Regions from separate parts of the Bradyrhizobium denitrificans genome, predicted to be linked through region 2. Evidence: riboswitches for the same ligand, from Rfam matches in the RefSeq annotation. Region 2 holds a riboswitch; the other holds the start of a gene.
What was found. Region 2 has a riboswitch for S-adenosylmethionine ahead of metX (homoserine O-acetyltransferase MetX). Riboswitches for the same ligand answer to the same signal wherever they lie in the genome.
Positions count from the first base shown of each region.

Region 1: another riboswitch for S-adenosylmethionine. It lies ahead of HL671_RS00820 (O-succinylhomoserine sulfhydrylase); the one in region 2 lies ahead of metX (homoserine O-acetyltransferase MetX).

Region 1 covers NZ_JABFDP010000001.1:204,515-207,960, forward strand. Annotated here, with positions in the region: gene HL671_RS00820 (O-succinylhomoserine sulfhydrylase) at 1-1,180, opposite strand, end outside; SAM riboswitch at 1,257-1,336, opposite strand; gene HL671_RS00825 (2'-deoxycytidine 5'-triphosphate deaminase) at 1,449-2,555, shown strand; gene HL671_RS00830 (S8 family serine peptidase) at 2,624-3,446, opposite strand, start outside.
Region 2 covers NZ_JABFDP010000031.1:11,735-15,180, reverse strand. Annotated here, with positions in the region: gene hisC (histidinol-phosphate transaminase) at 1-600, opposite strand, end outside; gene HL671_RS29710 (chorismate mutase) at 638-1,471, opposite strand; SAM riboswitch at 1,670-1,749, shown strand; gene metX (homoserine O-acetyltransferase MetX) at 1,841-3,055, shown strand; gene metW (methionine biosynthesis protein MetW) at 3,059-3,446, shown strand, end outside.

The sequences.
Region 1 (3,446 bases), on a different contig from region 2:
CCGCGATCAGATCGTCTGCATGTTCGAGGCCTGCGGAGAAGCGGATGAAGCCTTCGCTGATGCCGAGTTCGGCGCGCGCCTCCGGCGACAGCCGCTGATGCGTCGTCGTCGCGGGATGCGTGACCAGCGTCTTGGAGTCGCCGAGATTGTTGGAGATGCGCGCGAGCTTGAGGCCGTTGAGCGTGCGGAACGCGCCGGCCTTGCCGCCCTTGACCTCGAAGCCGACCAGGGTCGAGCCGGCGCGCATCTGCTTCCTGACGGTCGCGGCCTGCGGATGGTCCTCGCGGCCCGGATAGATCAGCCGCGAGATCTTCGGATGCGTCGCGAGAAAATCCGCAACCTTCGCCGCGTTCTCGGTCTGCGCGCGAACGCGGACGGCCAGCGTCTCCAGGCCCTTGAGCAGCACCCAGGCGTTAAAGGGCGAGATCGACGGGCCGGTCTGGCGCATGAAATTGTGGATGTGCTCGGCGATGAAGGCCTCCGACGACAGGATCACGCCGCCCAGGCAGCGGCCCTGGCCGTCGATATGCTTGGTCGCGGAGTACACGACGACATCGGCGCCGAGCGCGAGCGGGCTCTGCCAGATCGGCGTTGCGAACACATTGTCGACGATCAGCCGCGCGCCGTGGGCATGCGCGATCTCGGCGATCGCCGGAATGTCCATCACGTCGAGCGTCGGATTGGTCGGGCTCTCCAGGAAGAACGATTTCGTGTTCGGCCGGACCGCCTTCTGCCACTGGTCGAGATCGAGCCCGTCGACCAGCGTCGACTCGATGCCGTAGCGCGGCAGCAGGTCCTCGACGACGTAGCGGCAGGAGCCGAACAGCGCCTTCGCGGCAACGACGTGGTCGCCGGCGCGCAGCGGGGCCAGGATCGCGGTGGTCACTGCAGCCATGCCGGTGGCCGCGGAACGGCAGGCCTCGGCGCCTTCGAGCTCGATCATGCGGCGCTCGAACATCGCCGTGGTCGGGTTGGAAAAGCGCGAATAGATGAAGCCGGGATCCTCGCCCTTGAAGCGCGCCTCGCATTCCTCGGCGGTGGCGTAGACGAAACCTTGCGTCAGGTAGAGCGCCTCGGCGGTCTCGCCGAATTCGGAACGCAAGCTGCCGGAATGCACCAGCCGGGTTTCGGGGCGATATTGGGCGAACGACGCGGGCGCCTTCGCGGGGGACTTCGACATGTGACCTCCATCGTGACCGCCGCCTCCGGCGACGGGCACAAAAAAACCGGCCTGGGATAACTCCTCACGGCCGGGATCACATTCGTCCCCGGCCTGTTTAGCGACTTATTTAACGTGGCTGCAAGCCGGCCGGCTCAAATCACCACGGGATAAGTGCTGCTCTTAGTCGTAACCGACCTTTCCGTCAAGCCAGCCATCGGATAACCGGTAAAAAGACCCTATATAGGCTCGATAAGCCGCCGTTCCGGCGCCTGCAAAGGATCAGGTCTTGCCGTTTTCGCTCCCTCCCGACGCCCATGGCATCCTGCCCGATCGCATGATCGTGGCGATGACCGAGGCCGGCCTGATCATCCCGGAATATGATTTCGTCGAGAGCCAGATCCAGCCGGCGAGCCTGGACCTGCGGCTCGGCGACGTCGCCTACCGGGTGCGCGCGAGCTTTTTGCCGGGGCCGGGATCGACGGTGGCCGAACGCATCGACGAGCTGAAGCTGCATGAGTTCGCGCTCGCGGATGGCGCGGTGCTGGAGACCAACTGCGTCTACATCGTGCCGCTGCTGGAGAGCCTGGCGCTGCCCAAGGATATCGTGGCTGCGGCCAATCCGAAGAGCTCGACCGGCCGCCTCGACGTGTTCACCCGCGTGATCGCCGACGGCACCCGCCGCTTCGACATGATCGGCGCCGGCTATCATGGCCCGCTTTATGCCGAGATCAGTCCCAAGACGTTTCCCGTCTTGTTGCGCGAAGGCTCCCGCCTGTCCCAGGTCCGCTTCCGCTACCGCGACGCGGTGCTGACGGAGGCGGAGCTGAACGCGCTGCATCGGGCCGAGCGGCTGGTCGATCGCGATGATGCCGATCTCGCCGGCGGCGTGGCGCTGTCGGTCGATCTGTCGGGCGCCAATGCCAATGGCTATGTCGGCTATCGCGCCAAGCGTCATACCGGCGTGGTCGATGTCGACCGCCGTGGCGGCTATGCGGTCGAGGAGTTCTGGGAGCCGATCAGGGCGCGGCCCGATGGCAGCCTGATACTCGATCCCGGCGAGTTCTACATCCTGGCCTCCAAAGAGGCCGTCCAGGTGCCGCCGGACTACGCCGCGGAAATGGTGCCGTTCGATCCGCTGGTGGGCGAGTTTCGCGTGCATTATGCCGGCTTCTTCGACCCCGGCTTCGGCTATGCCGGTGCGGGCGGGCAGGGCGCGCGCGCCGTGCTCGAGGTGCGCTCGCGCGAGGTGCCGTTCATTCTCGAGCACGGCCAGATCGTCGGCCGTCTCGTCTATGAGAAGATGCTGGCGCGCCCGGATGCGATGTATGGCAGTCGCATCGGCTCGAACTACCAGGCCCAGGGGCTCAAGCTCTCCAAGCATTTCCGCAGCTGAAGATCGTCCTCTTGGTCAAGAGCACGCCCGGCGCCATTGACGCCGGGCTGTGCTGTCGGCTCTCTGCCTCAGACGATATGCAGCTGCGACTGATGTGCCAGCAGCGCCGCGACCGAAACGTGATCGAGCGTCAACGTGTCGTGCGCCGCGTCCGCAATCACGGCGTTGCCGTGGCCATCGTCATGGATCGCGGCCAGCAGAGCCTGCTGGCTTGCGAACAGGCCCGGGCTGAATGCGATCGTATTGCGCGCCGGATCGAAGTCGGTGATGCGGATATCCCCGAAATGCGAGGCGAAGACGAACGCATCATGCCCGGCGTCGAATCGCACCAACGGATCGCCGACGCTTGCGATGGCCGACGCCGTGCCTGCGCCCGCCACGCTGATCGTGGCTCCACCCTTGCCGTCGCCAGCGAAGTGGAAGCGGTCCAGCGTGTGCAGCCCATCATAGCTCGCCGAGGCGCTCAATGTCAGGCTATGGCCGTCATAGCTTGCGGGCGCATTGTCCCGCCAGCCGGTCGACCAGACCACGGCTGCATTGAGGTTCAGTGGCACGCCGATGATACCATCATGGTTGAGATCCTGATGGAAGGCCAGCTCCGCCGTCTCGAGCTCGGCGCTCGTGCCGGCCACTTTCTCGAACGGCTTGCTGACGAGATTGCCGAGCGGGTCGACGGTCCAGACGCTGTAGAGTTCAGACCCTTGCAGCTTCCACGCGACCTGATAGCCGTTCGCCGTGGCTTCGGCGCCGATCGGAACCCAGCCGTTCTGCAATCCGGCGATGACCGGCTTGCCGTTGGCCTTCAGCTCGATGCTGCCCCATCCTCCGATCTGAGTGATGAAGTAGTTGATGCCGTGCTGCGACAGGCTGGTGTTGCCGCTGAACTCCACC
Region 2 (3,446 bases):
ATAGTCGTTGCGCGACACGTAGTCGGCATAGGCGGCGTCGAGCACCAGCACGACATGCGCGGGCAGGCCGGCGCGCAGCCGCTTGACCTCGTCGAACGGGATGTAGGTGCCGGTCGGATTGTTCGGGTTGGCGAGCCATACCAGCTTGGTGCGCGGCGTCACCGCGGCGAGGATCGCATCGACGTCGGTGCGGTACTCCGTCTCCGCAGCGACCACGTTCTTGGCGCCGCAGGCCATGGTGGCGATCGGGTAGACCAGAAAGCCGTGCGCGGTGGAGATCGCCTCGTCGCCTTGGCTGAGGAAGGTGTGCGCCAGCAGATTGAGGATCTCGTCGGAGCCGGCGCCGCAGACGATGCGGTCGGGATCGAGGCCGTAGGTGCGGCCGATCGCCTCGCGCAGCACCCGCGACGTCCCCTCGGGATAATCTTCAAGATGGCCGGCGGCGCTCTTGAACGCCTCGATCGCTTTCGGCGAAGGGCCGAACGGCGTCTCGTTGGCTGACAGCTTGAACACCTTGCGGCCCGGCTCGGGGATCGGGCTCTTGCCCGGCGTATAGGGCGCAATGTCGAGAATGCCGGGATTCGGCACGGGGCGGGACATCATGAACTCCGGACGATGATCACTGGCGCAGCGCGTCTCAGCTCGGAACCGTATAGCGTTTGGCATGGCCGCCGACGAGGGCCGCCGAGCGTACCGAGGCGCCCGCCGCGATCAGGGCCGCCTTGATGCTGTCCAGGTTGGACGGCGCCTCGATCGACACCAGCAGCGCGGCGCTGTCGAAGGCGGTATCGGGCACCGCAATGACGTCGGCGAGCGGCGACAAGGCGCGCGACACCTGCGCATTCCAGCCGGAGACGCGGATGCTCCAGGTCTCGACCTCCAAGACCAGCGCGTCGTCGGCAACCCGCGACACCGCGAACACCGGCAGTGCCGCCGGATGGTCGGCGCGCTCGATGAAGGGCATCCGCGCGATGATCTTCGGCGCGCCGGCGGGCTCCAGCGTGATCCACCACGGCGTATGGCCCGAACTCGTCGACACCAGCGCGAGATCGCCTTTCGAGCGCGCCACCGCTTCGACGGCAGCCTGCGCGCTGAAATGCGCCACATACGGGACCACGAAGCCGAAATGGAACCGGGCCGAATCGCGCATCGCGGATTCGCCGACCGAGACGTCGGCATGCACCGAGAACGGCGCCTGGACATAGGTGAAGGTCGACACGATCACGCGCCAGATGCCCTCGACGGTGTCGAGCGGCAGGATGCCGCGATGGCGCTGCACCAGGCGGCGCATCATGTCGGCCTCACGGGCCGGGCGGAACGCCGACCCGACCTCCTGCGTCTTCTTGACCTTGATCAGCCGGTCGATGATGTCGGCCCGGTTCATCAGCAACTGATGGACCTGCTCGTCGATCGCGTCGATCTCCTTGCGCAGATCGGCAAGCGAGGGCGGGGCGGGCGGCGGGTTCGACATGGTCGCGGTCACTCTTCGTGGGCCACGGGGGAACGCGCGGCCGCTGGGAATGGATGCCGTTCTGTCCGATGCGCCGGGCCTACGCAACAGCAAGTTTACCTTGTGCGGCCTAGGCTTGGCTGGATTGCAGCCGTGGAGTGCCCGATCGGCGGTCAACCCCTGCTTGCCTTGACGAGGAGCGCCCGCGGGACTAGTTTCTGCTCGTTCCGTGGTCATTTGAGCCGGCCGGCTTGCAGCCACGTTAAACAATTCGCTAAACAGGCCGGGGACGTTATCGATCCCGGCCGAACCCCAGTTCAGGCCGGGTTTTTCATGGCCTGATATGTCACGTGGTTCGGGAGCCCTGGCCGGATGGCCGGGGTGAAAGACATGACAGGCCTGACGCCGAAATCCACATCCTCGCTGCGCACGATCGCGCCCGAGGAGCGCTCGCACGAGGTCGACCATCCGAGCTCGCTGGTCGCGCAGTTCGGCGCCGACAAGCCGCTCAAGCTCGATTGCGGCGTCGACCTGTCGCCGTTCCAGATTGCCTACCAGACCTATGGCGAACTCAATGCCGACAAGTCCAACGCGGTCCTGATCTGCCACGCGCTGACCGGCGATCAGCACGTCGCCAACCGGCATCCGGTCACCGGCAAGCCCGGATGGTGGGAGACGCTGGTCGGCAAGGGGCGGCCGCTCGACCCCAGCCGCTATTTCATCGTCTGCTCCAACGTGATCGGCGGCTGCATGGGCTCGACCGGGCCGGCCTCGCTCAATCCCGCGACCGGCAAGGTCTGGGGCCTCGACTTCCCGATCATCACCATCCCCGACATGGTGCGGGCACAGGCGATGCTGATCGATCATCTCGGCATCGACACCTTGTTCGCCGTGGTCGGCGGCTCGATGGGCGGCATGCAGGCGCTGCAATGGACGGTGGCCTATCCGCAGCGCGTATTCGCCACCTTGGCGATCGCCTGCGCGACGCGGCACTCGGCGCAGAACATCGCCTTCCACGAGCTCGGCCGCCAGGCCGTGATGGCCGATCCCGACTGGGATCATGGCCGCTACGGCGACAAGGGCGTCCATCCGCATCGCGGGCTTGCGGTGGCGCGGATGGCCGCGCACATCACTTATCTCTCGGACGCCGCGCTGCATCGCAAGTTCGGCCGCCGCATGCAGGATCGCGAACTGCCGACCTTCTCGTTCGACGCCGATTTCCAGGTCGAGAGCTATCTGCGTTACCAGGGCTCGTCCTTCGTCGAGCGCTTCGACGCCAATTCCTATCTCTATCTGACGCGCGCGATGGACTATTTCGACATCGCCGCGGACCATGACGGCGTGCTGGCGGCGGCGTTCCGCGGCATCAAGACCCGCTTCTGCGTGGTGTCCTTCACCAGTGACTGGCTGTTCCCGACCTCGGAATCGCGGGCGCTGGTGCATGCGCTCAACGCGTCCAGCGCGCGGGTCTCGTTCGCTGAGATCGAGACCGACAAGGGCCACGACGCGTTCCTGCTCGATGTCCCCGAGTTCTTCGACATCGCCAGCGCGTTCCTCGATTCCGCTGGCAAGGCGCGCGGCCTCAAGGTCGCGAACGGAGGCTGACCCATGAGCCTGCAGGGTGTGTTGCCGCTGAACGGCTTTTCCGGCGGCGAGGTGCTGGCCTATCGGCCCGATCATCTCCTGGTCGCCGGCATGGTCGAGCGCGGCTCCAAGGTGCTCGACATCGGCTGCGGCGACGGCGACCTGCTGCAGCTCCTGGAGAGTCGGGGCATTGACGGCCGCGGCATCGAGCTGTCGCGCGAGGGCGTCAATCACTGCGTCGCCAAGGGGCTCGCGGTGGTGCAGGGCGACGCCGATACCGATCTCGTCGACTATCCCGACGATGCCTTCGACTATGTGATCCTGTCGCAGACGCTGCAGGCGACGCGCCGGCCCAAGGCCGTGCTCGAGAACCTGCTGCGCATCGGCCGCCGCGCCATCGTCACGTTCCCGA